Regions from separate parts of the Lysinibacillus sp. HST-98 genome, predicted to be linked through region 1. Evidence: riboswitches for the same ligand, from Rfam matches in the RefSeq annotation. Region 1 holds a riboswitch; each other region holds the start of a gene.
What was found. A riboswitch is a leader RNA that binds a small molecule or an ion and turns the genes downstream of it on or off. The one in region 1 is predicted to bind S-adenosylmethionine.
Positions count from the first base shown of each region.

Region 1 (8,021 bases):
CTGCTGCAATGACCTCACCATCAGATAAAATGATAGGCTTCATCACCCGCAGCAAGGATTTTTCATCTAAAATGGAGTCCCCATCAATAGAGCAAAAATATGGATATTGAGATACATTAATACCCACATTTAGTGCATCAGCCTTACCACCATTTTCTTTATCAACTAAAATACAATTTTTATAGATTTCTGATTCATATATTTGCTTAATGTCTTTTGTAGGGATGTTAGTTCGGACAATTTTATTGATTGGCTTCATTTGAAAATGTTCGATGACCGTTTGAAGGGTTTGATCTGTAGACCCATCGTTAATAATGATAATTTCAGTTTGAGGATAACGTAAATTCAATAATGAATAAACTGTATCTACAACCCCTACTTCTTCATTGTAAGCAGGAACAAGTAAGGACACGGGTTTTGAATAAAAGGCATCTATATGCGCATCATCATACTCTGATAGATCGAGACGATAGCGTTTTCTTAAATCTAGCATAGCAATGATGAACATTGTACAATATGACACGATAACGAACAGCATATAAAATAAAATGATGCCCCCAAAAAACATCATGCAATAGTCAATTATTTTCATTTACTTCCCCTCTTTTCTTGCTGCAATTTCCTGGGCCATTTCAATTGCATATTGGTCATTTGAGGATTCAATGAATTGCTGTAATTTGGCTATACCTTGTCGATCTTCTACAATCGTTTTTGCCGCTTGGGAACGTACCCACCAATTCTCATCTTGAAGAAGCTGCTCTAAATAACTATAAGTGTAAGTTAGCGGTACATGCTTAAAAATTTTAGCAACCATTAACCTGGCTTCCCACATTTCTGAAGTCACAAAAGGTATCAAGGGATCAATCTCATCAATAATACCAATTTCATAAAGCCCTTTTAATGCTCTGATGTTAATTTCCGGTGTATCATGATCTAATAATTTTTTTAATTCATCCAGATACTCCATCTTTCTTTTTACAGCAGCAGTATCAATAACAGCAAATTGCATATTGGCTGACAAACTATTAAAATCATGGAAAAATCGAATGAATACATTATCATCTAATAATACAAATAGTCTTCTATATTCACTTTCAGCGTAATTTACATTGGAATTTTTTATTTTCTCCATAAATAAATCTGGTTGGAAAAGGGAGTATATTTTTAATAACTGGAAATGTTCTTCATCTGTACTGTTATTTTTTTCGAAATCTTGGCACTTCGTTAGCAATTCCTCTATTTGTAAGTCCGCAATTCGATAGAGGGCATTCATTCGAATACTCCATCGTCTACTTGATAAATCTTTTTCGTAGAATGCTTTTAAATATTGATTGGAGAATTGTTTAATTTTTAGTTCCACCTGTTCATTCCTTATATTCTTTAAATAGGATGAAAAAATTTTTTCAATAGCTTCTACTTGGGCACTTCCTCGAGGTACCAATACGATACTAAATAATGCGCTATTGAATAAGTAATCATACCAAAGTTGAGAATAATTTTGTAAATAACGGTCACGAACTTTTTCAAAATAGCTTTCACGCTGTCGCTGAACAAGTAAATACATTAAAAAGATAAAGAGCACAACTAATAAGAAGAAAATTATTGTAAAAAGCGTCGAAATAGTCAGCTTGATCATAGCCAAAACCTCGCAAACGTTCTTTTAATTTTGGCTTCTAGCAAACGTAAATTAAATGGTTTGACAATATATTCATCAACACCGCCTTCATAAGCATTAAGCGCTGCCCCTTCAGAATTGCGTTCTGACATCATATAAATAATAAATTTCTTTTCATTGGGCATATGTCGTAAGATATGCAATATTTCTAAGCCATTTTTTAGAGGTAAAATATCATTCATAAGAATTAGATGCATATGCCCTGATTTATAATCATCCGATTGCAAAAAGCTATAGCCATCCTCATAAACCTTCACATCTAAAGAAAAATAAGGGATATTTATTTGATTAAGCGTTGACTCTAATACTTGTCTAAAAATTGCATTTTGCTCAATAATACTAACTTTCACTAATTCAGTTGGTTGCTCACAGTAATCCTTTACCTCTGCTATACTCCATATCAATTGCTCATCCCTTAGTAACATCTGTTTATTTTTATTTAACAGCTCTTCAAAAATAACGTTATTATTTCTTATTTCTGTTATAGAGGCTTTTAATGTAATCTGTTGGAACTTCCGTTCTGCTTTTAAGATGGCAAATATTCGTTTTAAAAACGCCCTAGCTTCTACATCACTACTTTGTAAAAAGAAGATGCCCCAATGATCCCCATCGGCTAATTGAAAAAGCAAGTCTGTCTTGCGTATTTTTGATTGTAAAAACGAGGTAACTTGATCATTTAGTGGTGTAGAATTAGCTGTTTTTAAAAAGACTGCTGTTATGGTAAGGCGTGATCTAATAACATTTTCTCGCCATATTTTAAAGTAACGTTCTACTTCATGTTCTTGCATGATATCATGGGTGAATTTTATATCATTCATTAGAATCACTCCATCTAGTTTTTTCTTATTATTACTTTCTATCATTTATTTCGTATATTAACAACATTACTATAGTAATAAATGTGACTAAACAATATCTAAACATAAATAGACGTCATAAAAAATACATAGTTTCTCATCAATTTAACTACAAATAAAAAAGAGTACATAAGTCGTTAAACTTATGTACCCTTTTTATTTGATTCTTATTTTACCGGTACTACTGCACCTTTCCACTCTTCTAAAATGAAGTCTTGGATTTCTTTAGATGTTAATACTTCTAATAATTTTTTAATTTCAGGTTTTGTTTCATCACCTGCACGTACAGCGATAATGTTAACATATGGAGATTCTTTATCTTCAAGAGAAATAGCATCTTCAATTGGGTTTAAACCGTTATCGATGGCAAAGTTAGAATTGATAAGCACTGCATCGCCTTCATCATTTTCGTACATTTGTACAAGCATTTCTGGTGCAGTGTTTGCATCGAATTTAAAGTTTTTAGGATTTTCTTCAATATCCTTTAATTCTGCTGCTGTTTTATCAATGCCTTCTTTTAATTTGATTAAGCCTTTAGCCTCTAATAATGACAGCATACGACCATGGTCAGATACTGAGTTAGAAAGTAAGATTGTTGCGCCTTCTGGCAGGTCTTCTAACGTTTTATATTTTTTTGAGTAAATACCGATTGGTTCAATGTGAACGCCACCTGCATTGACGAAATCGTAGCCATTGTCTTTAATTTGTAGCTCTAAATAAGGGATGTGCTGGAAATAGTTTGCATCAATATCTTTTGACTCTAAATTTTGGTTTGGTAGAACATAATCTGTATACGTTTCAATTTCAAGGTCTATGCCTTCTTTAGCTAAGATCGGTTTTGCTTTATCTAAAATGACTGCGTGTGGTGTATTAGAAGCACCTACTTTTAATGTTACATTTTCTTTGCTATCTGTTTGATCGCCAGATGCTGATTTTTCATCTTCTTTTTTATCTGTACCGCAAGCTGCTAATGCTAGTACAAGTATGGATAAAAATAATCCTGCTAATAACTTTTTCATTTATGACACTCCCTTTTATTTGTTTAAAATATGTTAGCGGTAAGAACCGAAATAACCTCTTTTTCTTGCTAGCGTTTATCAATTTTCTCGGTAATTAAATCACCAATCCATTGAATAATAAATACGACTACTAAGATCAAAATAGTTGCCATTAATGTCACATCTTGGCGATTTCGCTGGAAGCCGTCTAAGAAAGCTAAGTTACCAAGACCCCCTGCACCAATAATTCCTGCCATCGCAGTATAACCTACAAGAGCAACAGCCGTTACAGTGATACCAGAAATCAAGGCTGGTAATGATTCAGGAACCAATACTTTACAAATAATTGTAGAAGTTTTCGCCCCCATTGAACGAGCTGCTTCAATCACACCTTTATCAATTTCACGTAACGCAATTAATACCATACGAGCATAAAACGGTGCTGCACCGATAATTAATGCAGGTAACGCCGCATTCGCTCCTCTAATTGTACCTAGTAAAAATTTCGTAAATGGAATTAATAAAATAATTAATACGATAAATGGAATGGAACGGAAAATATTTACGAGTGATCCTGTTAAAAAGTTAACGATTTTATTTGCCCATAACTGATTGGGACTAGTTAAAAATAGAACAATACCAATGACTAACCCAAGAATAAATGTCACAACCGTTGATATAGCTGTCATGTATAATGTTTCATACGTAGCTTGCCACATATTTTCCCAGTCTACATTCGGAAAGAGATTAGTTAGCATTTTCAATCACCTCCGTCTGTACTTCCACTGTATTTAAATAACGAAGGGCTTCAGTGACGTTTGTCTGAGAGCCATCAATTTGCACAATCAATGTACCATATGCACCATTTTTTGTTTGCGAAATATTTCCGTGAACAATACTTACTTCTACATCAAATTGTTTCACAAGATGTGAGATGACAGGCTGTTCTGTTTTTTCACCAACAAAAATAAGTTTGACAAGTTGCCCAGTTGGATAGTTTGTTTTAATTTGTGCTACCGTATCTTGTGTTTCCTTAGTGTCTGTAATTTGAGATACAAACTTCTTAGTAATAGCTGCCTGTGGGGCTTGGAAGACTTGCAATACCTCACCACGTTCCACAATTTCGCCTGCCTCCATCACCGCTACACGATGACAAATTTTGCGAATGACATGCATTTCGTGGGTAATCAGGACGATCGTTAAGCCTAAGCGTTCATTTATATCTACGAGTAAATCAAGAATAGCATCCGTTGTTTCAGGATCGAGTGCGGAAGTCGCCTCATCACATAGTAAAACCTCTGGATTATTCGCTAATGCACGTGCAATTCCTACACGCTGCTTTTGTCCACCAGAAAGCTGGGATGGATATGCCTTATCGCGCCCTTCTAAGCCTACAAGGGCAATCAATTCCTTCACACGTGCTTCACGTTGAGCCTTTGGGAAGCCTGCGATTTCTAGAGGGAATGCAATATTTTCGGCAACTGTTCTCGACCAAAGTAAATTGAAATGCTGGAAAATCATACTTACCTTTTGTCTAGCCGCTCTAAGCTTTTGCCCTTTTATCGATGAAAATTCTTGATTGTTCACCGTTACTGTTCCTGCTGTCGGTTTCTCTAAACCGTTTAATAAACGAATCATGGTACTTTTACCAGCACCACTATAGCCGATAATGCCAAAAATTTCACCTTTATTAATAGTAAGGTTGACGTCTTTGACTGCCGTTAATTCGCCATTTGCTGTTTTGTATTTCTTTGTAATATTTTGAAGCTGGATCATAGCGAATACTCCTTTTCTCATATAGAAAACCCCTTCACTCACAGACAAGTAGAAGGGGTCACGTATGATACGTTAAACCGTTCTCTCATCTTTCAAAGAAAAATCTTTGAGTGATTTGGCACCTTTTCACATTGTGATGGTTGCCGGGCTTCATAGGGCACTTCCCTCCGCCACTCTTCATAAGAGTTCGATATATTTAATGTTTTAGTAATATATTTGATACTTTACCACGCTAGTAAAGTTCAGTCAATTGATTTTTTTAACAATTCATATAAAAATGGTACGGATTGAAAGGCATAAATTTTTTCTGTCACTTTTCCGCCATCAGTGATGAGTAGACATGGAACACTTTCAATTTGATGCTCATAGGCAATGTGTTCCAAAAAGTTGATATTTGCTTTCCCAATTTGTAGCTGTGGCAGTAATTGTTCAATAACGGACATCATTTTAGATGCCACTGCACATGTTCCACACATCGGTGTATATAAATAAAATGCAGTTTTCTCTCCCGACTGTTTAGCCGTTTCCCACTGCTCTGTTGACCATTCTTCCATTTACTCACGCAACCTTACAAAATATATTCATTATGGATTGAAAAATGTGCACGCAGTAAAATCATCGCTAGGACTTTTCTTGGTGTCGTTTCTACTTCCTTGTATGTTGGCATTGTGCGCAGATGCTCAGCTTCTGGATAATGTCTGTCCATTAATGCACGTAGCTTATCCCCAGAAGTATCTGCATCAAAAAAAGTAAATAGCTCACAGCCCTCATAGGGATCCAGTAGTTCTTCTAATTGATGCACACCAATTGTACCATTCGTACATAGTATTGTAACATTCTCATTCAAAATAGGCTCAATTTGTAGCTTATCTGAACGCCCTTCTACTATCAAGCATTTTCCCTCGAACATTACGCCACCTCCATTTAGAGATCCCCACTTATAAGTCATTATATAACAAAAAACGCCGGTAGTTGCCGACGTTTTTCGATTATGGCTTGTCTTATTCAGCGATCATTTCTTCGTATTGCTCTGCTGTCATTAGTTTCTCAACTTCTGATGCATCAGCAGGCTCAACAACGATCATCCATGCTTTTTCATATGGTGATTCATTAACGAATTCTGGGCTATCTTCTAAATCTGCATTTACTTCCACTACAGTACCTGAGATTGGTGCATATAATTCAGAAACAGTTTTTACTGATTCTACGCTACCGAATGGATCATCTGTTTTGATTTCGTCGCCAACTTGTGGAAGCTCAACGAATACGATATCTCCTAATTCAGATTGTGCGAAGTGAGTAATACCAATACGTACTTTTCCATCTTCTACTTTTACCCATTCATGTTCTTCAGAGTATCGTAAGTCTTTAGGTGTGCTCATGCAAAAAACCCCTCCATAAATATGTAATATATTCACTTTCAGTGTGCCATACTTCTCCTCTAAATACAAGGTTTAATACGGTTATTTCCAAGCTTGCTCAAAATCTACTTCTTTAAAACCTAAAGTAACTTTTTTTCCATCTGTGACGATGGGACGTTTAATTAACATACCATCTGAAGCTAATAACTCAAGCTGCTCATCCTCCGTCATTTCGGCTAACTTGTCCTTTAAGCCAAGCTCACGATATTTCATACCTGAGGTATTAAAAAATTTCTTCAAAGGCTGTCCGCTAGCCTGCCAAATAGCTGTTAATTCTTCTTTAGTGGGAGGTTGCTCTGCGATATGTACCTCTTCATAGGAAACCTCATGCTCATTTAACCACTTCTGTGCCTTTTTACATGTTGTACATTTCGGATAATGGAAAAATTGAATCGTCATTACAATGCTCCTCTTCTGTCTTTTTCTGTAGTATACCATCATAGTTGTTTTCAATGGTGAACTTCACTCTTTATTGTAAGTTTATCCACCAGTTGTGCAAATTTATCCGCTCCTTTTACGATTATCCATCTCATAAAAAAAACCTAGCTATCTTTTGCAGATAGCTCGGTTAAATTTGCACTAAACAATATATTTTTCAGCATCAATTAATTTAACGGAAGCCTCACGCTTCTTCACAATTAGATTGTATGGATTATTACGCGTTAGCTTACGCAGTGCAGATAATGTCATACGGGCAGCATCGCCATCTGCTGATGCAAGAATTGTGTCTTTTGCTTCCTTTTCGATTTCTGCGAATGCTTCTTGGCAGAAAATTTGTGTGTATAGCAATTTTTGATGTGCTTTTTCAACACCGTCACGAGCAATTGCCTTCTCTGTACGTAAGACAGCTGATTCCATTGCAAATAATTGGTTAGCTATATTCGCAATGTTTACCAATACTTCTTGCTCTTGATCAAGCTTTGCACCAAAGCGTTGGGCTGCTAAGCCTGCAGCTAAGACAGCAATTTTCTTGGCATTTTTCACTAAATATTTTTCTTGTGCTAACGGCTCTGTACCGATTTCCTCTGGCATTAGCATAAGCAGCTCTTGCTGTAAATTTTGAGCCACTTGTAATAATGGCAGCTCACCTTTTAGCGCCTTTTTCATAAATGTACCAGGTACAATCATGCGGTTAATTTCGTTTGTACCTTCAAAAATTCGATTAATACGAGAATCACGGTAAATACGCTCTACCTCATACTCAGCCATAAAGCCATAACCGCCATGAAGTTGGACAGCTTCATCAGCAATATAGTCTAATGTTTCTGAACCGAATACTTTGGCAATAGAGCAT
Region 1 is NZ_JAENHX010000009.1:123,815-131,835, forward strand. Features, by position in the region: gene JIN86_RS18585 (glycosyltransferase family 2 protein) at 1-592, opposite strand, end outside; gene JIN86_RS18590 (HEAT repeat domain-containing protein) at 593-1,636, opposite strand; gene JIN86_RS18595 (response regulator) at 1,633-2,493, opposite strand; gene JIN86_RS18600 (MetQ/NlpA family ABC transporter substrate-binding protein) at 2,700-3,551, opposite strand; gene JIN86_RS18605 (methionine ABC transporter permease) at 3,620-4,288, opposite strand; gene JIN86_RS18610 (methionine ABC transporter ATP-binding protein) at 4,278-5,306, opposite strand; SAM riboswitch class I at 5,389-5,492, opposite strand; gene JIN86_RS18615 (thioredoxin family protein) at 5,549-5,860, opposite strand; gene JIN86_RS18620 (toprim domain-containing protein) at 5,875-6,216, opposite strand; gene gcvH (glycine cleavage system protein GcvH) at 6,308-6,688, opposite strand; gene JIN86_RS18630 (arsenate reductase family protein) at 6,770-7,126, opposite strand; gene JIN86_RS18635 (acyl-CoA dehydrogenase family protein) at 7,307-8,021, opposite strand, start outside.

Region 2 (8,021 bases), on a different contig from region 1:
TACAGATTACATTGGGCTTGTGTAGATAGCCGCATCAATGGACAAGAAGCTCCTTTAGCATTAAATGAAAGTGTTGTGATGGAAAGACGGAGGGGCTTATTTTGGATGATTGGATATCAAGGCGAAGAATGGGATACTATATCGATGAATACTTAAAACAATAGCAAACTAGGAAATCTAGTTTGCTATTGTTTAATAAGAGAGATTATTTGATATAAGTTGGTTTATTCACCTGATCTATTAAAAGTAGACCATCGTATTGGTCGCGCGGAACAAGACTTTCCTGTATCATTCCCCAACTATAGGATAAGCGTGGTTCAAACATCCATGAATTGCCTCGTTCATTTTGACGATTGCGTAAATCGATGAATGTGTAAGGTTTATTTGTTGAAGACAGAATATCTTCAATAGATCCTTTGACAGGAGGTAAAACAGGCATAGGTTCTCCCATATTATTTGCTGTCTCTCCACTAGTCATGTATAGACCTAAGACATAGCTATATTTCTTATAGATATCAGGTAAACGTTCCCCCATTAATTTAACTGGGTAAGGAGATCCCATTACATCCGATTGTGCTTTACGAATATGATCGTTATGAGCCCATACAATAAACTTTTCTGTTGGGTACACCTCTTCAGCTAACCAAAGTAAGTTCTCCATCATCGCTTGATCTCGCCATTCCATAGTTTGCAAAAATGATTCTATATTATTTTGTTCAATGTCGATATTGGACTGAATTGTTAACTCTATATATTTGTCTGCTAGTCGAATACGATCTGCTAGAGTGCGATCCATTAGTTTTACAATATGAGGCTCTTTTGGATAAGCTGCCTGTAGCTCTTTTTCTTTGATTTGTATTTGTGATTTTACCTGTTTATACACATCAATTATAGTAGCTTTTACTTTTTGATAGCCCTTCAAATCTTTTCCAGAGCTCCATTCAGCAAGTTGCTTCTCAGCTTCATTGAATTGCTGAGCCAACTTGGGGTTTTGCAGCCAATCTCCGTTCGTAAATGCTCCTTGCTGTTGAATATCGAAGCCAGTAAGTACAAGAGGTTGCTCGGTTGCTTGCGTCGATTTTGCATAGTCAAACAGAGGCAACGTTTCTTTTGTCCACCAAACGCCGAAAATGGCATCCTTCATCGTTTGTAGAGCTGCTTGTTTATCAATTTGTCCTTGAGCATTCATCACATTACCCATACCACTTTCAAAGGCAAGGACATTATAGCCCATATCTTGATGTAAAAATTGTATTAAACGTGTTTTCGCTAGATTGAATTGCGCCACTCCATGAGAGCTTTCCCCTAAAAAGACAATACGTTTATCATGTAATAAAGGTTTTAGCATCTCTAAATCGTCAAATTTGTTAGCGGGAATTTTTTGTCCGTTAAACGTTTCAGGCTGGATGGATGACAGGCTGTATGCATGGTCATTCGCCCATTTTTTCCAATCAAGTAATGCTTCATTAGAAGTCCTAGCTTGTTTGACGGCAGAATCGTTTTTAATAATCTCCTCATTTACAGGGACAGCAGCAGAGACATTTACTACTCCACTTACTGTCATTAAACTTGCCAGTGCAAAACTTAATAAAACCTTATGCTTCCTAGCTTTCCTCATTAATTATCAGCCCTTCACTTTATATTGATACTAATTATAGAAAGGCAAGTTTAAAGTTTAGGAAGAATTTGTTTAAAATTAGTTTAAATTTAGTATGTAAAAAAGAAAAACACCTCCATTTGATGGAGATGTTGGATGTTATTTATAGTGATACGTACTTGCTCTTACATGGTTACGTTGAATTTGGTTAAACCATGCACGATCCTTTTCTTCTTGTTTTAATGTCCCAACAATGGAGGAAGAGCAGCTCACGCAAATTTTAGCTTGCGTAATCTGTCCACATCGTTCGCATGGCGCCCCTAAATTAGGAAAAATGGAGTTCTTTAATTTTCCTCCTTTTACCCATTTGTAAAGCAGCTCAGATGATACGCCTGTTAGAGCGACAACTTCTTCGTTTGTTAGGTAGCGATTATTTTTTCTTAATAAAAAATGATGTAGCTCTGAAAATATATCCTCTTCTCTCACATCAATTTTCTTTTGAAATAGCAACATAATTAGTCATCTCCTCGTCCCATTAATTAATGATTTCATTAATTGTTATGGGTTGTTCGTCATATTTATAATTTTCCCAACGATTGCGTGCAAGCTTGCGATATTTTGGCGAAACATTTCGATCAGCGATTAAGCGTGAAAATCCTTTTTTTGCTTCAGGAATATCACCAAGTCGAAGGCTTAATTCAGCATGTAAAAACTGAATTCTCTCTCCACCTTCTTGATTAGAGGCAAAGGATTTACTATAAAAGTCTCTAGCTGCAAAAAGATAACGCTTTTCGGATTCTTCGTCCTTTTTTAATCGATAGAGCCAAGCAATTTTTAAAGCGAAATTCGCCATTAAAAGAGATTCTTCCATTGACGCACGGGATACTAAATAGGCGAGCTTAAAACTGATAATGGCATTATCAATTGTACGTTCCTGACAGATATCCATAGGTTTCTGGAGCTCTTTAATGTATAGTTCATCAATGAGTAGCATGAAAGGTCCATATGTTCGTGTCATAGATTTATGGTAGGCATAGCCACAATGTGGACATACAGCAACTTCATATAGCAAAGGGTTTAGACCATCGTAAACAGGCATGAAATCCGTTTGTTCTTCGATAATTTTATATCGATTAGGGCGAACTTTATATGTTGTAAACTGCTTTTTGCAAAATTTACAATCAACACTACTTTCATAGTAGTAAATGTTAAATGCCATAAGAATCAACTCCTTTGCGTGTTCTAAATTTTTATTTCTTTTGTTCTATTTATACGTAAGATTTTATCGTTCAATGTATTTAAGTTATTATCTTTTATTTTAACAATTTTGTGTTCTTTGGTATACTCCTTTAGAATTATTAAAATAAAAATATTCAAGGAATTTTTAGTTAAATATTATTATAAATACGCTTGTAATAGTTTTTATCGGTGGTGTAAATGGAAGTTGTATAGTTTACTTAAATTTTGTCAAAATACTTTCACATATTTCAAGCGATAAAAATTATAAATTTAATTTTATTGGTTCTAAATAACTATAATGGAGATACTCAAAATGAAGTGTAATATCGTGTTTTTTGATGTAGACGGCACATTGATTAATTACGAGGATGGCTGTGTGGAAGAAAGTACAAAACAAGCTATTCAGCTATTGCAAGAAAAGGGAATCCATCTTGTAGCTGCTACTGGAAGACCCTTATCTATGTGCTATGAGTTAAAAGCGCTGGGGATTGAAACCTTTATTACAGCAAATGGAGCCTATGTAAAACATAAGGAACTTGTCATACATAAAACTCCGATTGCCAAAGAAATTGTCCACAATGTACAGGCTTTTGCACAGACACAGCAGCATAGCCTAACATTTTTTACAGAGCAGCTATCCATGAATAGCATACAAAGTCCAGTAGCTTTAAGAGCGATGCAAGAAACTTTATCTTTACGGGATTTTCCACTTATAAATGAAAGAATTGTAGATGAAGAGGTTTTTCTCATGTGTTTATATGCGGATGAGCTGGCAGAAAAAAGATATACTAGCCAATTTTCGAATATATTTTTACAGCGTTGGCATCCTTATATTGTGAATGTATTACAGCAGGATGTTTCGAAGTCTATAGCTATTAAAGCGGTGCTTGATTATTTTAATATTGACCCTAAGAATGCGATTGCCTTTGGGGATGGGGATAATGATATTGATATGTTGGAGTATGTAGGAGTAGGAATTGCTATGGGAAATGGTAGTAAAGCTCTAAAAAGAGCTGCCAATTTTGTTACAAAGAAATCTACGGATGGCGGTATCAATTTTGCTTTACGTCAGCTTCAAGTCATTTAGAGCGCTGAGGTTACACTATATATAGCAGGTAGATTTTAATAAATTTTAGGTGGGATGATTTATGGCACATCACGTGCAGTCTCTAATTGAACATTACGGATACTTTGGGATTATCGTGATTCTAATTGGAGGTATTGTTGGGGTGCCACTTCCTGATGAGGTGTTTCTAACTTATGTAGGCTATAGTGTTTACCGAGAAAGTCTTGAACACATTCCTGCTTTGGGCAGTGCAATGATTGGTGCGGTTGGAGGCATTACCTTAAGCTACTATATTGGTTATCGTTTTGGCTTACCGTTACTGCAGAAATATGGCCCTAGAATTCATATTACAGAGCAAAAAATTGACTTTACGAAAAAGATGTTTACAAAAATAGGACCTACCCTATTATTAATTGGCTATTTTATTCCAGGAGTACGCCATTTGACAGCATATATTGCGGCTATTAATAATTATCCTTATAGAAAGTTTGCACTTTTTGCCTATATAGGGGCATTTATTTGGACGTTCACATTTATATCATTAGGAGAGATGCTTGGAGAGAAATGGCGATTTGTTGGATACTATTTAACTCATTATAGTATCTATCTTATCCTTTTATTTATTGTAGGGATGCTTATTGCTTACTTTTTATTCAAAAAAAGAAATGGACAAACATAAAAGTCGGTATACGCTATACCGACTTTTATGTTATGGCAAAATAGCAAATGAGCGCACAGGGAAGCCAGATGCTTTTTCTGGCTTAGGTACGATATTGAAGATGATAGCGCCTTTCGCAGGTAGCTTGTCTAAATTAGTCATTAGCTCAATTTGATAGGTGTCCTGGTCAAGCACAAAATATTCGCCATCTAGCTTGCCATTTTTACGAAAATTAGCAGCAGAGTCTGTATCGAATGTTTCATGACCAATTGCGCTTACCTTACGTTTTGTTAGTAAAAACTGTAAAGCTTCTAAACCCCAGCCAGGGATATGGTTATGTCCATCTGCATCCTTATTACTGAAAGCCTCTTTATCTGGCCAGCGCTTACTCCAATCTGTACGTAATGCAACAAATGTTCCTGCTTCAATTTCTCCATGCTTGTCCTCAAAATTAAGAATATCTTCTACACTTAATGTAAAATCATGGTTGCTCGCAGCCTCTTGTGATTTATCAATAACAACAAGGGGGAGAACAAGCTCTTTTAGTTCTAATTCTTCTAAGTAGCGAGTATCTCGCACAAAATGAATGGGTGGGTCGATATGTGTGCCATATTGACCAGGGAACGTGAATTGTTGAGCGAAGAAACCATCCTTATGAGAAAATAATGTTTCAAATTTAGCGTCCTCAAACATAAAAAAATGTGGTGAATTAGGGCCGAAAGTATGTGTTAAGTCAACCCACTGTTTCGATTTTAATAATTCCAATGCTTGCAAAAGTTCATTCGACATCGATTTCCCTGCTTTCTGTAAAAAATAGTGGTAAATAAAAAGGAGTCCCCTAATAGAAGAGGACTCCTGCTTGAAACAACGGTAGTTCTTCTTCTCATCTTCAAGGCTGATCATTTTGCCAATTGGAATTAGCACCATACTGTTAGCTGGTTGCTGAGACTTCATCGGGCCAATCCCTCCGTCTCTCTTGATAAGAAAAGTAATATAAGAATTTTCAGAAATAACAATACAAACACTTTAGCATAGTTTTTTATAGTTTACAAGTTCACTAGGAATTTTCACCAATTCAAATTTAAGGTGACTCCACAACAATCATGATCAATAAGACGTATTCTAAAACTGTCTGGTGTATAGTTTGTTTCAAATTTCACCGTAATGCCTGTTGATGTGATTAATTTTTCAACCTCTGTTTTATTTGAAAGTTGAGCAGCATTCATTAAATCATGTGCGAATTGTTGGGAGCTATCTATTTTATCCGTAAGTAATTGGGCTTGTTGCATCATCGCCTTTATCCGTGATGCTGAAGCTTTTAATTTGTGTGTATCGATAGGTGGAAAAGGATTATTGGTCGGCATTGCTAGATGTTGCGAAAAGGGTCTAGTGGCAAAATGATTAGCGATAGGCGATGTTGGATAATGATAGGGATGCACAAAATACGGATAAGGATTGTAATACAAGGTCATTCCTCCTATCCTATAACTGATACCTTATCTTATGTAGCCAAACGGCTTTCGGTGTTATTAGCAGTGCAATGTTTAGGACAAACATTTAAAAAGGAAGCTAAAGTAAGCTTCCTTTTAGCCAAGTACATTCAAGACATCATCAATTTTTTTACTATGTGATAAAATGCCATAATTCATCCATGTTAAAAAGTCTACTTCATAGACACAGTTGCTTTTAACGGCAGCTAGGTTTTTCCAAGTAGGAGTTTTTAAAATAGCACGTTCCTCATTTTCATAAATGGAATGTTGTTTATCAAAGGTAATAAATAAATGATCAGCATCTAATTGCAACAATTGAGCAAATGTCAGTTGTGCTTTACGTTGATTGTGCGGAATACTCCATACTAGTGAATGTGGCATTAAACCTAAGTCACGATATAAAATGGGGCCCGTATAGCCACATTCAGGGCCCGCGTATAGAGTAATGCCAATGGCTGAAATACGGAGAAATGCCACACTTTGCCTATAAACAGATTTGCTAAGAATTCCTTTTGCTTGTTGTACTTTATCTTCATATTGTAGGATTACGTCTTGCATCAAGGAGGTTTTTCCTGTTAGATCTGCAATTTTAAATAAAGTAGATTGCCAATTCTCTCCAGGGTGTGAGAGATGGCAGACGGGGGCTACCTCATTTAAATGGTGAAAGGATTCCCAACGCTCTACACCAGAATCTAGCATAATTAAAGTCGGCTTATAGTAAAGGAGTCGATCCATTTCTCTATTTTGTACATCGATATCTGGCACTTCCTGTAGACCTAAATAGTCTTGTTTTCCCCATTTTGCATGACTGAATTGAGCAATTGGCGTAATCCCAAGCGCAACAAAGAAATCTTCTAAGAATGGTGCAAATACACGTAGATGGCTGCTTTGATTTCTTCGATATTGTCCTGGAGAGATGCCGACATGTTCTTTAAAACGACGATTGAAATAATACTCATTATTAAATCCGACAGATTGGCTAATTTCAAATACTCGATCATTTGTTGTCATTAATAGTTGCTTAGCTTTTTCAATACGTATGTTATTTAAATAGTGAAGGGGAATTTGTCCCGTAATATCTTTAAAAATGCGCGTATAATTCCACCTTGGTACGTCAGCTAGCTGTGCTAGCTGCTCAACTGTCCACTCCTTTTCAAAATGTTTATGTAAATGGTTAATGGACTGCTCAACAGATTGGCGATCATTTTTTTGCATCTGCTTGGGTATGGTTTGATGTAAGAGCAATAACATCAGCTCTTGAAAGTGCACATGCTGCTCAAAAATCGTGTGTTCATGCTCCGCTAACCGGTTCTGATAGATGACTTCTAGCAGTCTATGACATTGTGAAAAGGGGAGAAGATGTCGTTCGATGATACTTGTAAAATGACTATATGAATTCTGACTATTGCTGAGATTGACAATGTTGAATTGTAATTGATAAAAACAAAGGTGCTCACTTTGAATGTGGATACTAACCGTGTTATTTGGCGGTATCAATATGCACTTTTCTTCACTAAAATGAATGGTGTCATGATCTATTTCTAGTTTTCCACTACCATTCATTACGATGAAAAGTGTATAGAAATCACTACTAATCAATAATTTTTTTGATGATTGAATTGCATAAGAGATATTTTGTAACGTATAAACATGTGTTAAGTTACCCATTGATAATTCACCCCTTTGTGTTGAATTGGCATAACAACACAAAGAAAGCCCTCATTAAGAGCGTTCTTCATATTGTTGAAAAAGATCATATGACTAGTAGAAAAAGCCCGTTTAGCAAGGCAAGGGGTTGATTTCCGCTCCGCCAGCGTCCTTTCCAGGGGGCGTCCGATGAGCCGCTTCACTCACTTACGTTCGCTCCAGGGTCTCATCTGTGACACTAAATCCCCTTGGAGTGACGCTGGCTCCACTCCAATCAACTATGCTGCTAACGTGTCTTTTCTTCTTTCGTACTAGCAGTAGGGA
Region 2 is NZ_JAENHX010000006.1:188,729-196,749, reverse strand. Features, by position in the region: gene JIN86_RS15255 (DUF4272 domain-containing protein) at 1-156, shown strand, start outside; gene JIN86_RS15250 (erythromycin esterase family protein) at 206-1,618, opposite strand; gene JIN86_RS15245 (hypothetical protein) at 1,757-2,110, opposite strand; gene JIN86_RS15240 (DUF2225 domain-containing protein) at 2,133-2,816, opposite strand; gene JIN86_RS15235 (Cof-type HAD-IIB family hydrolase) at 3,150-3,923, shown strand; gene JIN86_RS15230 (DedA family protein) at 3,985-4,581, shown strand; gene JIN86_RS15225 (cyclase family protein) at 4,612-5,349, opposite strand; SAM riboswitch class I at 5,441-5,546, opposite strand; gene JIN86_RS15220 (YuzC family spore coat inner layer protein) at 5,628-6,032, opposite strand; gene JIN86_RS15215 (helix-turn-helix domain-containing protein) at 6,147-7,718, opposite strand.
Region 2: another riboswitch for S-adenosylmethionine. It lies ahead of JIN86_RS15225 (cyclase family protein); the one in region 1 lies ahead of JIN86_RS18610 (methionine ABC transporter ATP-binding protein).

Region 3 (8,021 bases), on a different contig from region 1:
GCTTAATTAGCTCGCTTTCAATTTCTGCCTCCAGCTCCCTCACATGTTGGGCACGTGAATAGTTGGTAGCAAAGAGAGGATTGTCTAACCAATCAGGTCGATTGACAACTTTTACGGCAAAAATCTCCCATAGCTTTTGATTGCCAGCACCTACTAGAATATAGTCATCCTGTGTTTTGAAACCTTGATAAGGCGCTGACACACGATGGGCGGTTCCAGTTCGCTCAGGTAACTCACCCTTTCCGAAGTAAGCAGCGGCCTCCCAAACAGTCCACGCAAGACCTGACTCCACTAAGGACACATCTATATATTGACCTTCGCCACTACGAAGCTTATAAATATAGGCCATTAAAATGGATTGTAAGGCTGTTTGTGCAGCAGCAATATCATTCACCGCAAAGCCAACTTTTACAGGTCGTCCATCTGCTTCACCTGTCATATGCATTAAGCCACTCAGACCCTGAGCCATAATATCATAGCCACCCTTTTGACTATATGGACCTGTTTGACCATAACCGGAAATAGAGCAGTAAATTAGGCCTGGATTGATGGCTTTTAATGTGTCATAATCGATACCAAGCTTTTTCGTGACACCTGGTCGATAATTTTCCACAAGTACATCAACAGATTGAATCAATTCTTTAAATAAAGCCAGTCCCTCAGTAGTTTTTAAATTGATGCAGACACCTTTTTTATTACGATTAACCATCATATACATATGACTTTCTTCATTAACGAATGGACCCATTGTACGGGTATCATCTCCGTTTGGATATTTTTCAATTTTGATAACTTCTGCACCCATATCTGCTAATACCATGGTGCAATAGGGACCTGCTAAGACTTGTGATAAATCGACAACCTTTAATCCTTGTAGTGCTTGTTTCATTTACCCTCAGTCCCATCCTGTTTGACTAATGTGATGTTGCGTAATCCTTTGACAGAGGTGGCACCGGCTAATGCGATAGAAACCTTTAATTCATCATAAAGATTGGTCATCACCTTTTCAACGCCTTGTTGTCCTTCAAGGGCAAGTCCATAGACGAAAGGACGTCCTATTGCAACGGCATCCGCTCCTAAAGAAAGTGCTTTTAAGGCATCCATGCCACGATATACACCACTATCTAATATAATAGGAATTTGTCCATTCACAACTTTCGCAATAGCAGGAAGGGCATCGAGTGAACCAATCACGCCATCTAATTGACGGCCACCATGGTTTGATACAATAATGCCATTTATACCATTGTCGATAGCTAGCTTTGCATCTTCAGAATGTAAAATTCCCTTCAATAATATAGGAAGATTTGTACGTTTTTTTAACTCTCGAACATGCTCCCAATTAAGTGTTGGGTGGAAGACATTTTGCAAGACACCTTGTACATAGGACTCGAATGAATCATCAGGTAAAGAGGCTGTAAAAACGGGATCATTCATATAATTTCCTCTTGCATAGCCTAGCTTCAATGGTGAAAACTGATTGCGTACATCTTCTTCACGCCAGCCAAGCATTACGGTGTCGACAGTTAAAACGATCGCTTCAAATCCAGCTTCCTCCGCACGTGCAGCCATACTAAAAGCAATTTCTTCATTGGTAGACCAATATAATTGAAACCATTTTGTTGCAGAAGGCGCAGCTTGAGCAACTTCTTCAAGAGCAAAAGTGGAAACAGTGCTTTGTATATAAGGGGTATTTAAAAACTGGGCAGCACGTGCAACAGCAAGCTCACCTTCATCGTGAACCATTCCGTTCATGCCCACAGGAGCAAAAAGAAAAGGAGTTGGATATGTTTTACCAAACAAATGAACGGATGTATCAACGTTTGACACATCATTTAAAAAACGGGGAACAATGGAATACTTCTCAAAAGCTGCACGATTATTGCGCAGTGTTTGTTCACCACCAGCACCTGAACGGATATAGCCAAAAGGTCCAGCTTCGATTTTTTCCGCTACGGCCTTTTCTAAATCTGCAAAGCAAATGGGGAAGGGGGCTTGTGCAGTTATATTTTTTAAGAGTAGATCGCCATCAGTTATGTTTGTCATCGTTACTACCTCACTTATTTATTGAAAATAGGCTTTCTTTTATTTAAAAAGGCTTGAATACCTTCGTTATAATCGTCTGAACTAAATGAATCCAAAACTAACTGTGCCAACGCATCGTTTTCTTCATTTTCACCATCAACAATTGCCTGGATCACTTTTTTGATGCCTGTGTTTGCAATGGATGATTTACTTAATAAATGTTCAGCGAATTGCAATGTCGCCTCATCAATATCCTCTGGTTCGTGGAGGGCCGTGATTAAACCAATATTTTTTCCTTCTTCAGCTGTGAAAATAGTAGCTGTGTACAAAATTTCCTTTGCCTTAGCGACACCAACAATATTGATGAGACGTTTCGTGCTTTCTAAATTATAGACAATACCTATGTTTGCAGCGGTGATGCCTAGCCTACTCTTAGGTGTTGCTAATCTAAAATCACAAGCATTTGCTAACTCTAAGCCACCACCAATTGCTAAGCCCTGAATCATAGCAATTGTCGGATGCGGAAATTTATAGAGGGCATCGATCGCCTTTAGAGCCAATTCATTATAGGCTTTGGCATTGTCTGTAGCATAACGAACATCTAAAAACTCGCTAATATCTGCACCGGAAGAAAAGGCTACATCATTGACACCGCGAACAATTAAAAGTTTGATGGAAGAATCTATACTGAGTAGCTCTAGTTGGTCTACTATGGCTTGAAACATTGCCCTTGATAAAGAATTTCGTTTATCTGGGCGATTTAATACTAACGTTGCAATATAGCCATTTTTCTCTACATAAATTTCGTTTGTCATCTTCATTCTCCTCTTAATCTTTTTTCAACTTCGCGGCGAAGCGGTTACCGATGGATTGAATGCTTTGCACAAGGATGATTAAGATAAAGACAGTTGCATACATCACATCAACCTCATAGCGTAAATGACCGTAACGATAGGCAAGGTCACCTAAACCGCCAGCACCAACCATTCCTGCCATTGCTGTTGCACCAATTAATCCTATTGTGGCAATCGTTAAGCCTAAAATAATAGATGGTCGTGCTTCACGTAATAGGACATGCCAAATGATATGGCGACGTTTAATACCCATAGCTGTGTAGGCTTCTACTACTCCGGAATCCACTTCTAAAAGCGCAGATTCCATCAGTCGTGCAATATAAGGAGCTGTGTAAACAACTAGCGGAACGATTACACCTTTAACACCAATTGTTGTACCTACAATTAACTTGGTAAAAGGTAAAATGAAGAATAATAAAATGATAAATGGAACAGAGCGAACAATATTGATAAATAGATTAAAAAATTGATAGAAAAATTTATTTTCAAAGGATTGTCCTGGTCGTGTTAAAACAATTAATAGCCCTAATGGAATACCAATCAGAATGGAGAACAATAATGAAATTCCGACCATTTGAAATGTTTCGATAATTGCTTTGCCAATAACATCTGACCAATCTGTAAAGAAACTTTGGATACTACTCATTGAACGCACCTCCTAATTCTTCCACTGCCACACCATTTTCTGAAAAATACGCTAACGCCTTTTGGACAATCTGCGTCTCGCCATGTAAATGCACCACAATATTGCCGACAATACCGTTTTTTAATTCAATAATATTAGCTGTTAAAATATTTGGTTGTACATCGTATACCTTAGTGACTTCGGCTAATAATGGCTTACCAGTACTTTCACCAAGGAATGTTAAACGGATTACACTTCCTGAAACATTTAATTGCTCAATAAGAGAGGGGGATAAATTACGTTGTGAAATTGTATTTAAAAACTTTCGCGTTGTAGGGTGTTTCGGTTTCGCAAAAAGTTCAATCGCTGTGCCAAATTCCACAACTTTCCCTGATTCTAGAACAGAAACCTCATCGCAAATTTTTTGAATTACATTCATTTCATGTGTGATGAGCAGAATCGTAATGCCTAATTCACGATTAATTTTTAACAACAATTCAAGAATGGCTTCCGTTGTCTCAGGATCAAGTGCACTTGTTGCTTCGTCACTAAGTAAAATCTCTGGTTCCTGTGCTAAGGCACGTGCAATCGCCACACGCTGTTTTTGACCACCTGAAAGTTGATTTGGGTAACTATCTAGTTTATCTGTTAAACCGACAATTTCAGCATACTTAGCTACTCGGTTTTTTACTTCCGCTTCTTTATAGCCTAGAAGCTTTAAGGGAACTGCAATATTATTGTAAACTGTTGCTGTTTTTATTAGATTAAAGTGCTGGAAGATCATCCCGATTTTTTGGCGTGTTTGACGTAATTCTTGAAGAGAAAGGGTCGTAATGTCTACATTGTCTATCACTACTTTTCCTGCTGTAGGACGTTCTAGTAGATTAACACAACGAATGAGTGTACTTTTACCAGCACCACTATAGCCGATTACACCATGAATTTGTCCCTTTTTTACATGAAGATTAATGCCATCCACAGCTTTTATGATGCCTTTTTTCGACTTGAATTCTTTTGAGATATTTTGTAATTGAATCATGCGATTGTTTGCTCCTTTCTCCACCTTCTAAAAAGCAAGAATCTGCTCGTTTTCCTATAGAGGGATTTCGGCAGATTCTTTGGCTTATAGAAGCTTCCTGAACATATTACCAGCTAGGGATTACAGAACCTTTGAATTCCTCTTCGATGAATTGACGTACTTCATCAGATTGGTAAGCCTCAACGAACTTTTGAATTGTTGGATCATTTTCATTTTCAGCACGCACGACAATATAGTTCACGTATGGAGAATCAGTAGATTCCAATAAAATAGAGTCATCTTTAGGGTTAATACCAGCTTCTAATGCAAAGTTTGTATTAATAGCTGCTACGTCTACTTCACTAAGTTGTTTAGGAATTTGAGCTGCCTCTAATTCAATGAATTTTAAATTCTTTTTGTTTTCTTCTACATCACGAATCGAGGCTGTTAAGTCTGCGCCATCTTTTAACTTAATATAGCCAGCTTCCTGTAAAACAAAGAGGGCACGCGCTCCATTCGTTGGGTCATTTGGTAAGCCAAACGTTGCACCGTCAGGAATGTCATCAAAGGATTTATATTTTTCAGAGTAGATACCCATTGGATTTAAAATCGTTTTGCCCACTGGTACTAAATCTGTATCATGATCTTTATTAAATGTATCCAGGAAAGGCTCGTGTTGATAGCTGTTCGCATCAAGATCACCTTCAGCTAAGGATGTATTAGGTAAAACATAGTCAGAAAATGATTTTAGCTCTACTTCTAGCCCGTTTTCTTTTGCTACTTTAGCGGCTACTTCTGCAATTTGTTCGTGTGGACCAGAAGTGACGCCTACAACGATTTTCTTTTCATCAATTCCTTCAGCTTGGCTTTTACTATCTTCTTTAGAGCCACAGCCTGCTAAAGCTGCTACTAATGTTAAACTTGCTAAACCTACTAAAAATTTATTTTTCTTTTTCATGAAAATACCTCCAAGATTGTTTTTATCGGTTTTTTGAAAATAAAAAAACTCTCTTACAAATTAAGAGAGGCTCATGAAAAGATGTCCTCTCTTATCTATCAAACGAAGTTCGTTTGCAGGATTTAGCACCTTCCTTTAAAAAGGAGGTTGCCGAGCTTCATAGGGCCAGTCCCTCAGCTACTCTTGATAAGAGATTTATAATATTTTTTTGTAATTCCGATAGAACTAATATAATTTATAGGGTATAGTAAGTCAATAAATAATTTTTTAATTTTTTATATAATTATAATATTTCGACGCAAAAGAGGGATAACGATGTCTGTAAGAGTTAATTATGGTATAGGTTCATTTGGTAAGGTTATTAGTGCTCGTTTTTTAACAGGAACAGATATCATTGAAGGGATTGAAGCGCTTTGCGAAGAGAATAATATAGCGTCAGCCACAATTGTAAGCTGTATTGGCAGCTTTCAAAAAAGTAGCTTTGTTTATTTAGTGCCAGATGCAACAGCTCAAATTCAAGTTCGTTTTAGTGATGTGATGGAAAAAGAGGGACCATTAGAATTTATTCAAGGTTCAGGTGTGGTGTGTAAACGAGATGGTGGATATGAGACACATTTCCATGGCTCTATGAGTGATCAATGGGGTGTTGTATCAGGTGGGCATTTAATAAAAGGGGGAAACCCTGTTATTACTGCTGACATAGTGTTGGCAGAGGTACAAGGTATTCAACATATTCGAAAATGGGATGATGAAACAGGTCATGCTCAATTTTATCCATTAGAAAATGGTTTAGGGCAACCAAGGAAAATTGAAAAATAATAATAATCCTGTAGCTAGAGATAGCTACAGGATACGTCTTATTTATCTATTAAACAATTGTAATTGCTCGATTCTATGGACTGCTTCACGTAAGCGCTCCTCACTAACCAGCAACCCTACGCGTACATAGCCTTCACCATATTGACCGAAGCCATTACCTGCTGCTACAGCGATATCAGCTTTTTCGAGCAAAAGATCAGCGAACTGTTCACTTGTATAGCCTAGTGGTACCGGGAGCCATGCGAAGAAGGAGCCTTTTGGAGCCGTAACATGCCAGCCAATTCTTCGAGCTTCTTCAATGAGTACATTTCGGCGACGCTCATAAGTAGCTCGTAGTTCATCCGCACATTGTTGGGAACCTGTCAGTGCTACTGCTGCGGCTTGTTGAATGGCAGGGAATTGGCTACAAAACAGATGATCCTGAATAAGATTAATGGCAGCAATTATCTCGGCATTCCCTACAGCGAAGCCTATACGCCAGCCAGCCATATTATAGGTTTTCGATAGTGTATACATTTCAACTCCTACTTCTTTTGCACCCTTTGCTTGAAGGAAGCTAACTGGTTTATTACCGTCAAATCCTATTGCCCCATAAGCAAAATCATGTGATACGATAATATTGTGTTCCTTCGCAAAGCGAACAGTCTCTTCAAAAAACGCAAGTGATGCTGTACCTCCTGTAGGGTTGTTCGGGTAATTTAAGTAAAGAAGCTTTACCTTTTCTTTCACTTCATCAGGTAATGCATCATAATCAGGTAAGAAATCGTTTTCGGCAAAAAGTGGCATCACTTCAAAATTGACGTCTCCTAGTACAACACCTGATAGGTAATCTGGATAGCCAGGGTCTGGTAAGAGCATCGTGTCACCAGGGTTTAACACTGCTAAAGGTAACTCAACTAGACCAATTTTTGTTCCACCGAGAATCGCTACCTCTGTATCTGGATTTAGTTCTACCTGATATTCACGTTGATAAAAGTCGGCAGCAGCTTGGCGTAATTCAGCGAGACCTCTAAATGGTGAATATTTGTGGTTTTGAGGATTTTCAGCCGCTTCCTGTAATGCTTGAATGATGTGAGTAGGCGTTGGCTGATCGGGATTTCCTTGCCCAAGGTTAATGACATCACGCCCTTCTTCTAGGGCCAAGTTTACTTTTTGAACGAGTGCTGCAAAAAATTGAGTGGGTAGTTGCTGTAGTTTTTTCGAGAATTCCATGCATGATCACCTTTTTCAGAATATAATAATTATTATTGAAGAATATGAAGCAAATAGTATTACTTTTTCTGTTAATTGTCTAGAGGAGGAATGGATATGAAAATCGGATGTATTCAATTAAATGTTGGCTTTGGCAAAGTTGAAGAAAATTTTGCGCGTGCGGAGGAGAAGATTCGTGAAGCTGCAAAACAAGGGGCAGAAATTATTGTGTTACCTGAAATGTGGAATACAGGCTATGCTTTGGAAAAACTGTCTGAGCTAGCAGATATCAATGGTGAGCGGACAAAGGCCTTTTTGGCTAAACTTGCTAAGGAACTTGATGTACATATTGTAGGGGGGTCTGTTTCAACAAAGAAAGGTGACAAATTTTATAATACGATGTATACCTTCGAACGTAATGGAGAGCTTGTAGGGGAATATAGTAAGGCACATCTTTTCCGTTTAATGGACGAGCATCTTTACTTAGAGGCAGGGAATGAAATGAATCGTTTTGCTCTAGGTGACATTGAA
Region 3 is NZ_JAENHX010000004.1:295,001-303,021, reverse strand. Features, by position in the region: gene JIN86_RS12280 (CaiB/BaiF CoA transferase family protein) at 1-889, opposite strand, end outside; gene JIN86_RS12275 (alpha-hydroxy acid oxidase) at 886-2,046, opposite strand; gene JIN86_RS12270 (enoyl-CoA hydratase/isomerase family protein) at 2,061-2,840, opposite strand; gene JIN86_RS12265 (methionine ABC transporter permease) at 2,854-3,525, opposite strand; gene JIN86_RS12260 (methionine ABC transporter ATP-binding protein) at 3,518-4,543, opposite strand; gene JIN86_RS12255 (MetQ/NlpA family ABC transporter substrate-binding protein) at 4,650-5,480, opposite strand; SAM riboswitch class I at 5,569-5,673, opposite strand; gene JIN86_RS12250 (PPC domain-containing DNA-binding protein) at 5,796-6,299, shown strand; gene JIN86_RS12245 (pyridoxal phosphate-dependent aminotransferase) at 6,342-7,511, opposite strand; gene JIN86_RS12240 (carbon-nitrogen family hydrolase) at 7,608-8,021, shown strand, end outside.
Region 3: another riboswitch for S-adenosylmethionine. It lies ahead of JIN86_RS12255 (MetQ/NlpA family ABC transporter substrate-binding protein); the one in region 1 lies ahead of JIN86_RS18610 (methionine ABC transporter ATP-binding protein).

Region 4 (8,021 bases), on a different contig from region 1:
CGGAAACCCTTTGTTGTAATTAACCCAACTACGCCCCCCTTTCTTTCCGTTAATGTATTGATAATAACCGTCGATCCATGAATAAATGATTCAATGAAAGAATCTTCCGTTACATGTCGCCCTAATACATTTAATATGCCATCCTCAAAGTGACCAGGTGTCGTATGTCCCTTATCAAAATGAAGATTTCCTTTTTCATCTGTAAAAACTAGGTCAGTAAAAGTACCGCCAATATCTGTTGCGATTTTCAAGACTTCATCCCTCCGTGTTCCTATTATCGGTACAGTGTTCCGAATTAGAATTAAATAAATTATATTTAAAAGAAAAAGAAAATTCAATGTATTTTTTAAATAAAAATTCATTTGACAATTGTCCTTCCTTGTAAAAATCAGCTCTATCTTTCCAATATCAGATAAATATAGATAAAAAATACCAAACACATTTCTATAAGGAAAGTTCTCATGATTTTTGTGAACATAAAAAAGATCCTAGTTTTCACTAGAATCTTAAAAAAATTAATTTTTTTGAATTTTTACTCAAGGGGTGGATAAAGTAATCACCCTAAATTTTACTTTTATACCATATTTGCATTGTAAACAATTGATGATTCTAGAACGATACTTACCAAAATTATCAAAAAAAGCTGCCCATTTAAGTTAGGCAGCTTTAATATCGTTTAGAACAATCCTACCGCATGTCCTTCATTATCGACATTCATGCGTAGAGCAGCTGGTGCTTTTGGAAGTCCTGGCATTGTCATAATATCGCCAGTTAGACAAACTAAGAAGCCTGCACCAAGCTTTGGAATCACTTCACGAATTGTAATGGTGAAGCCTTCTGGTCGACCAAGTAAACTTGGTTGGTCTGATAAAGAATACTGGGTTTTCGCCATACAAATTGGAAGAGAGTCCCAGCCGAATTTTTCGATTTGGGCAATTTGTTTTTTGGCTTGGTCTGTAAATTGTACATCTTTCCCGCCATACACCTTTTGCACAATCGTACGTACCTTTTCTTCAATCGACTCTGTGACATCATATAAAGGAGAGAAGTTGTTTTCTTCCTCTAGCACAGCTAGTACTTGCTCAGCTAAGGCTAGACCACCTTTACCGCCCTCTTCCCAGACATTCGTACGGGCAATGCGAACATGATTTTCTTGACACCAGTTCAGAACGGCTTCTAGTTCAGCCTCTGTGTCCGTGATAAAACGATTTAAGGCAATAATTGGTTCAACGCCAAATGTACGAACTGTATCTACATGTTTAGCTAAGTTTTCAATTCCTTGTAGGAGTGCTTCCACATTTTCACCTACAAGAGCTGTTTTCGGAACACCACCATGCATTTTTAATGCACGAATTGTCGCTACAATGACAACTGCGCTTGGTTTAAAGCCTCCCTTACGAGCTTTAATGTTCATGAATTTTTCAGCACCTAAATCAGAGCCGAAGCCCGCTTCTGTCACCACAATATCAGCTAGCTTACGAGCGGTTTGTGTCGCCATAATAGAATTACAGCCGTGGGCAATATTCGCAAATGGACCACCATGGATAATAGCAGGTGTTCCCTCTAATGTTTGTACTAAGTTTGGCTTAAAGGCATCTTTTAATAATAGTGTTAAGGCACCCTCTACCTGTAAATCACGCACAAAGACAGGCTCACGCTCGAAAGTATAGCCAATCACAATACTAGCGATGCGCTCACGTAAATCCTCAATGCTTGTTGCTAAACAGAATACCGCCATAATTTCAGAGGCAACCGTAATATCAAAGCCATCCTCACGCGGCATGCCTTGAACAGGACCACCTAATCCCACCACTACTTTACGAAGGGCACGATCATTTAAGTCCATGACACGCTTCCAGATAATGCGTCGTGGATCAATGTTAAGTGTATTTCCTTGGTGGATATGATTATCAATAAATGCGGATAAAGCATTGTTAGCTGTTGTAATCGCATGAAGGTCGCCAGTGAAATGTAAATTAATATCCTCCATTGGTATAACTTGTGCGTAACCTCCGCCAGTTGCGCCACCTTTTACGCCCATGACTGGACCTAATGATGGTTCACGTAATGCGACCATCACCTTCTTATCTAATTGATGAAGGGCATCTGCCAGTCCAACAGTCACAGTCGACTTTCCTTCACCAGCAGGGGTTGGACTAATAGCTGATACTAATACTACCTTTGCATCCTCACCCTGAGCAGTAATTTTTAATGGGTCAATCTTTGCTTTGTAGCGTCCATACTGCTCAAGAGCATCCTCTGGAATACCCGCAGCATTGGCAATTTCCGTAATAGGTTTGATCACTGCTTGACTAGCGATTTCTAAATCTGATAATGGTTGATTTTTCGTTGTCATTTGGCATCCTACTTTCTATGTTGTTCATTTCCATTATAGTCTTAATTGTGAAAAAAAAGAAAGCCAGATATACAAGCATTTCGTCAATCAATTGACATCTTTGCTCAATTCCTGTATGTTCTAAGAGAAAATGCATTTTTTTCACATTTTCACAATGAGAGCACCATTTATTTAACTTTATTTTACATTCAAGCGCATTGGAGGCGAATGCTTATGCAACAGGGGATCGTAAAGTGGTTCAATAATGAAAAAGGTTATGGCTTTATTGAATGTGATGATGGCGAAGATGTATTTGTTCATTTTACGGGCATCCAGGAGGAAGGCTTCCGTACACTTGAAGAAGGTCAAAAGGTTTCATTTGATGTTGTGGAAGGCAATCGTGGACCCCAAGCATCAAATGTTGTAAAACTATAAGCATAATGGGGCTATCCATGTAGTTCCAGATTAGCAGCGGATTAGGAAATGCATCGTTTTCCTCATCTGCTTTTTGTGTTGTTTTATAAGCTGAATGCCTCCTCCATGTTATAATAGAAGTAATTATACGTAAGGAGGGATTTCGATGCATAAACAAAATAAACCCATGACTGCAGTTATTTTGAAGCATAAAGAACGACAAAGTGTAGCAGAATTTGCGGCAACACTGGAAACGATTGCAAAAAAGCTTAAAGAAAATGGTGAATTCACTTTTGTTCAAGGCACAGAGCCAACAGTTGTCAGCCCAAGTGAACAGCTCAAAATCGAATACTCCTATACCAAAAAGGGCGACAAGCATTCATTTGAAATTGAGTTTGATTGGTATACAGGTACAGAAACACCGAAAAAAATGACCATCGAATAACAATTGGCAACGAAAATCCACTTCTCAGATGAAGTGGATTTTTCCATACTGTTGAATAAAGATCATGTCACTAGCTAAAACCTTTTAGCAAGGTGAAGGATTGTTTTCGCTCCAGAGCCTCCTCTGTAACGCTAAATCCCCTAGGAATGACGCTGCATTCCAATCAACCATTCTAAAAAAGTGGCTTTTGTTTTTTCATAGTAGAAAAGTGATGAGTGACAACACCTCTCGATAAATGAGTAGTGAACACCTTTGCTAAAAGTTAGTGGATTGTAGCGATAGCGGAGGAAGCGGCCCGCTAACAGGAAAGCAAGTAGCCTGCATCAGAAATTCTATGGATGTTCTTGTTTTCGACACTATGTAAAGTGTTTGGGCAAAAGTGTTTCAGCCAACAAAAATACCGAACTATCCACTGAAATGCTCACGAAGTGTTTTGGAATAGTTCGGTTTTTCTAGTTATCATGTTTTGTTAATTTAAAGATTATTCGGCTTAATGAAGGTCCCAGTTAGTTATGGCCCAGCCTTTTCTCCTTATCGATTTATCCAATAAAAAGCACCAGGGCAAACTAATGTTTCTTTTGTTCGTTTAGGATCCTTTAATGTCACACCAAATGGTCCCTCTTTGACATGACCGAGTGTCATTGTCATCGCACTCTCTTCCTTATAGAAATCTAAACGCATATTCGGTAGCTGTAGTGACATATACTGCTCATATTGCGTAGGCTCTGGTAGCTGTAACACCTCTTGCCACAGCTGTACTGTTGCCTGCATGTCCTTGACGTAGAATTGGACGGATTCCATCGTTATAGCCTGTTTGACATCAATGGCACCACTTGCTTTTAATTGAACAAAGCGTTCTTCATCTTCCTCCGCCCATTCAATCAAAAATGGAAAATCAATTGGCAGATCTGGCTTACCAAAATGCAGTAGCTTCCATTCTACCACCGTGCCATCTGGTCTTGTTCTGCTACATGCATCTGGTCCATATACTTCATAGCCAAATGCTCGCAATCGTCGAGCCTCTTCCTCAATATTTTTTGTGCGCAGAGCAATTCGAGAAAATCCCTGGCGCTCTTGATCACGTTTAAACGTATAATGTAGGGAATATGGGTATTGTGCCGCTTGCTCAAATAAATCACGATCATAGATAGCAATTTGTTCAATATAGCTTAAGCCAAAGTAGCTTAACGTATTATAAGTCCCCCACATCGTGTGCTGCCCACCATTCACTGTATGGACATTTCGTTTATTGAAGAAAACCTTTATATTTTCTGGTGATTCCACTTGATGAACCAGATGATCAAAATATAAAGTCATGGCCATTCCCCTTTCTTTCCCCATTACCTTTACCTGTATGTTTGATTAGTTTAAAATTTACTCAAGAAAAGGAGTTACTAGTAGGATATGAAAAAAAGTTTCGTTTACCTACAAACTCCGTTCACTAATTTCATAAAGAGGTGATTTGAATGACAGATTTAGTAGCTGCTTTTAAATTGGCATTAGGTAATTACCCTACAGGCGTAACAGTTGTCACGACATGTCATGACACAAAACCGATTGGCTTAACCGTCAATTCCTTTGCATCTGTTTCAATCGACCCGCTCCTTATTTTGTGGTCACTCGATAAAAAATCTCAGCTCCATCCCTATTTCACGACTGCGCCAAATTTTGCGGTCAATATTTTAGCGAGTGATCAAGAGCATTTATGTACACTATTTGCTAGTAAAATCCCTGATCGCTTTGCACAAGCAACATGGTCCACTTCCTCTTTAGGACTACCGATTTTACATGATACAGCAGCTAATTTACAATGTAAAACATTTCAGCAAATCGATGCTGGTGACCATACCATTTTTATAGGGCAGGTCGTAGATATTACAAATGCTCAAAAAGAGCCCTTGCTGTATCATCGCCGTCATATCGGTCCCATACCAAAAAGCTTTTATAGCTAGCCTTTACACAAAAAAAGGGCCACTTGTAAGCACAGGAAATCCTTCATGCTTATAGGTGGCCGTTTGACATAAGTTCTACTGAAATCATGGTTATTTTTTCTGCGGAAATCTCTGCTTTTCAAGCCTATTAATTTGCACAATCACACCATCTTGAATCGTAATATGCACTTCACCAAATTCAAGATTTTGAATCGCCTTCGCAATTGCCTCTAATTTCTTATCATCTACTTTTACTGACTGAGCCATACGATACACCCCTTCTTTTTTATCCTTATTGTTCATAAAGAGGCCAACGCATCAAACTGATTGATAGCCCCTCCTATCTCTCAGACACCATCTGTTGGATTTGGCACCTGTTTTTCGGTTGCCGAGGCTTCATTGGGCCAAGTCCCTCCACCTCTCTTGATAAGAGTACTGCGTTTCTTGAAAATAATTCTATAATTCTGCTATAGGAATGTCAATACAAAATATTAGAAAACCTAGTTGAATACTATGCAATATGTCGTTTAGATTAAAAGACTCCCTATACCTAAAGTATTTTATGCCTAGTCAGTGAGAAATAGATGGCACTCCATTAATTTATTACAAGCTCCATTTCCTCATCATGAATTCAAGTGGGCCTCGATGATGTTTAGCCCTCCACCATACTGAAACAAAGACACATCCTAAAAAATAACAGCAGGCATACAGCATGGAAAAAGCAAGTGTTTGGTTCTCCAGCTTTTGGCAAATAATTAGTATTCCAATGCCTATAACAACATGGCCAACATAATGCGTTAAAGACATTTGTCCTGTTAATATGAAAGATTGAATAACTTTATTTTTACATGTCTCTACAAGATAGATGGAGCCCACAATGATGACAATAGCCGAAGCCGAATTAGATAGGACATACATCATATTCGGTGGAATCGGTCCTGTATCAAATAAATACAATGCACTCTCTACATCTAATAAATGAATGGTTGTCATCTTAATGAATAACGTTGAACAAGTCTCAGTCATGATGACTAGCAATAAACCTGTCACCAGTAAGTTTTTTCTTAATGTATGATTTGTTAAATCTAATGTGCCTATCACCATACCTATCAGAAAGAAGCAAATCCAGGGGAATAGAGGGTGATAGCCATTAAACATCAAATTTCTTATAAATCCAGCTGGTGTCCAAAAATCAAGATACTCTAGTAACACATATGTTGGATGCCAACCAGCAAGGTAATTAAACTGAATTTGGAGCCATTGTGAAAGGATAAGGATGGCACCGATTATGAAGATCATCATTTTCTTGGATTGGGCAATCAACCAAGCAGCAACAAACATATACACGCCATAATAATGTAATATATCTCCTGTCCAGCCGATCACATATAATAGTATCCCTATCGTAAATAACAAAAGCGCCCTCTTCCACAAAGTAAGTCGATTTTGACGAAGAAGGATTGGGTCCTTACTCTCTCTAGCCTGACGAGTCATGAAGGCTGTCCCTATTCCTGCTAGCATGACAAATACGGCTGAAGCACGTCCCTCGAAAAGATGTTGGAAGGCAATTAACCATGTTGAACCATTCGTTGTAGAACCTGTTATAACGCCAAAATTGACAATGAACATGCCAAGCATGGCGAGAGCTCTTGCAAAATCAAGACCTTCAATGCGCCGATCATCATTTCTTTTTGTCATCTTTGCCCCCTTGAATAACGCTATGTACAGCCTCCTTCCAAATAGCCCTATAGTTCAATTGGTTGCCTGTTAACATGAAATTACCGATATTATCATAGACCAGGGCTAGCATCTGTGCCTTCGCTTCTATATGGGGAGTATCCTCTAACACGCCTAGCTGTACGCCATATCGTAGGATAGTAACAAAGCTTGTTAAAAAGCTGGTTTCTAGCTCTACTAATTGTCTTTTATAGTTTTCATCGCGAGCCGCTAATAGTACATATTGATTAAATATTTTATTAAAATAAGGGTCCTTGTCCTGTGCCTCAATAGATTGATAGCCTAGCTTAAGTAATTCCTCCTTAAAATTAGCGGAAGAAAGCTCTTTATAATCCACAGCGACATCATGTTGAATTTCTTTATACAATTCATCAAATATGAAAGCGATTAATTGATCTTTTGATTGAAAATAATAGTAAATGGCTGGTTTTGAAATACCGACCTCTGTAGCAATCATTGCTAAGCTTGTTTTTTCAAAACCATTTTCCGCAAACATCCCATAAGCAATTTCTATAATCTTTCGAAAAGTTTGTTCTTTATTTCCCATTATTACCCTCCTTTTTTACCGAACGTTAAGTAAATATTATAGGATGCTAACCTTTTAGGCAAGAAAAAACTGCGTAGAACTATTTCTCTACACAGTTCACATTTATTGATTTTGTAAATACATCATTAAAGCTTCTGCTGTTTTTTGCTTGCCCATTACTTTAAGAGGCTGTCCATCAGCAGGTACAATCCAATGAGGTTCATCCCCCCCATATAAAGACTGAGAGCTATTTGCTACCATAAATTGTGCATTGGCTGTTTCCATACGCAGTCTGGCACGAGCTAACAAGAATTCCTCATCATTCGTTGCTTCGAGCTTAAAGCCTACTAACGTTACATTCGGTTGCCATCCCTTAATTTGACCTAATACTTTTGGTGCTTTTTTAAAATGAATAATAGGTGGTTCGTCAGAAGGCATTTTCCCCGTTTCCTCCATTAAATTACCTGATTGATCATATACTTTGTCAATGACCCAATCAGAGCCCGCAGCCGCCATAATAACGATATCGACATGTTGTTGTTGAACTGCATGACGCACCTTTTGTCCTAAATCCTCTATGCCTTCAAATTGTATCAATGTCATATCATTTTGGTTTTCTGGGAGCTGTGCAAA
Region 4 is NZ_JAENHX010000003.1:139,148-147,168, reverse strand. Features, by position in the region: gene JIN86_RS09300 (hydantoinase/oxoprolinase family protein) at 1-251, opposite strand, end outside; gene JIN86_RS09295 (formate--tetrahydrofolate ligase) at 677-2,356, opposite strand; gene JIN86_RS09290 (cold-shock protein) at 2,570-2,770, shown strand; gene JIN86_RS09285 (amphi-Trp domain-containing protein) at 2,916-3,194, shown strand; gene JIN86_RS09280 (VOC family protein) at 3,726-4,511, opposite strand; gene JIN86_RS09275 (flavin reductase family protein) at 4,661-5,146, shown strand; gene JIN86_RS09270 (YezD family protein) at 5,237-5,392, opposite strand; SAM riboswitch class I at 5,463-5,558, opposite strand; gene JIN86_RS09265 (DUF418 domain-containing protein) at 5,729-6,823, opposite strand; gene JIN86_RS09260 (TetR/AcrR family transcriptional regulator) at 6,807-7,409, opposite strand; gene JIN86_RS09255 (phosphopantothenoylcysteine decarboxylase domain-containing protein) at 7,512-8,021, opposite strand, start outside.
Region 4: another riboswitch for S-adenosylmethionine. It lies ahead of JIN86_RS09270 (YezD family protein); the one in region 1 lies ahead of JIN86_RS18610 (methionine ABC transporter ATP-binding protein).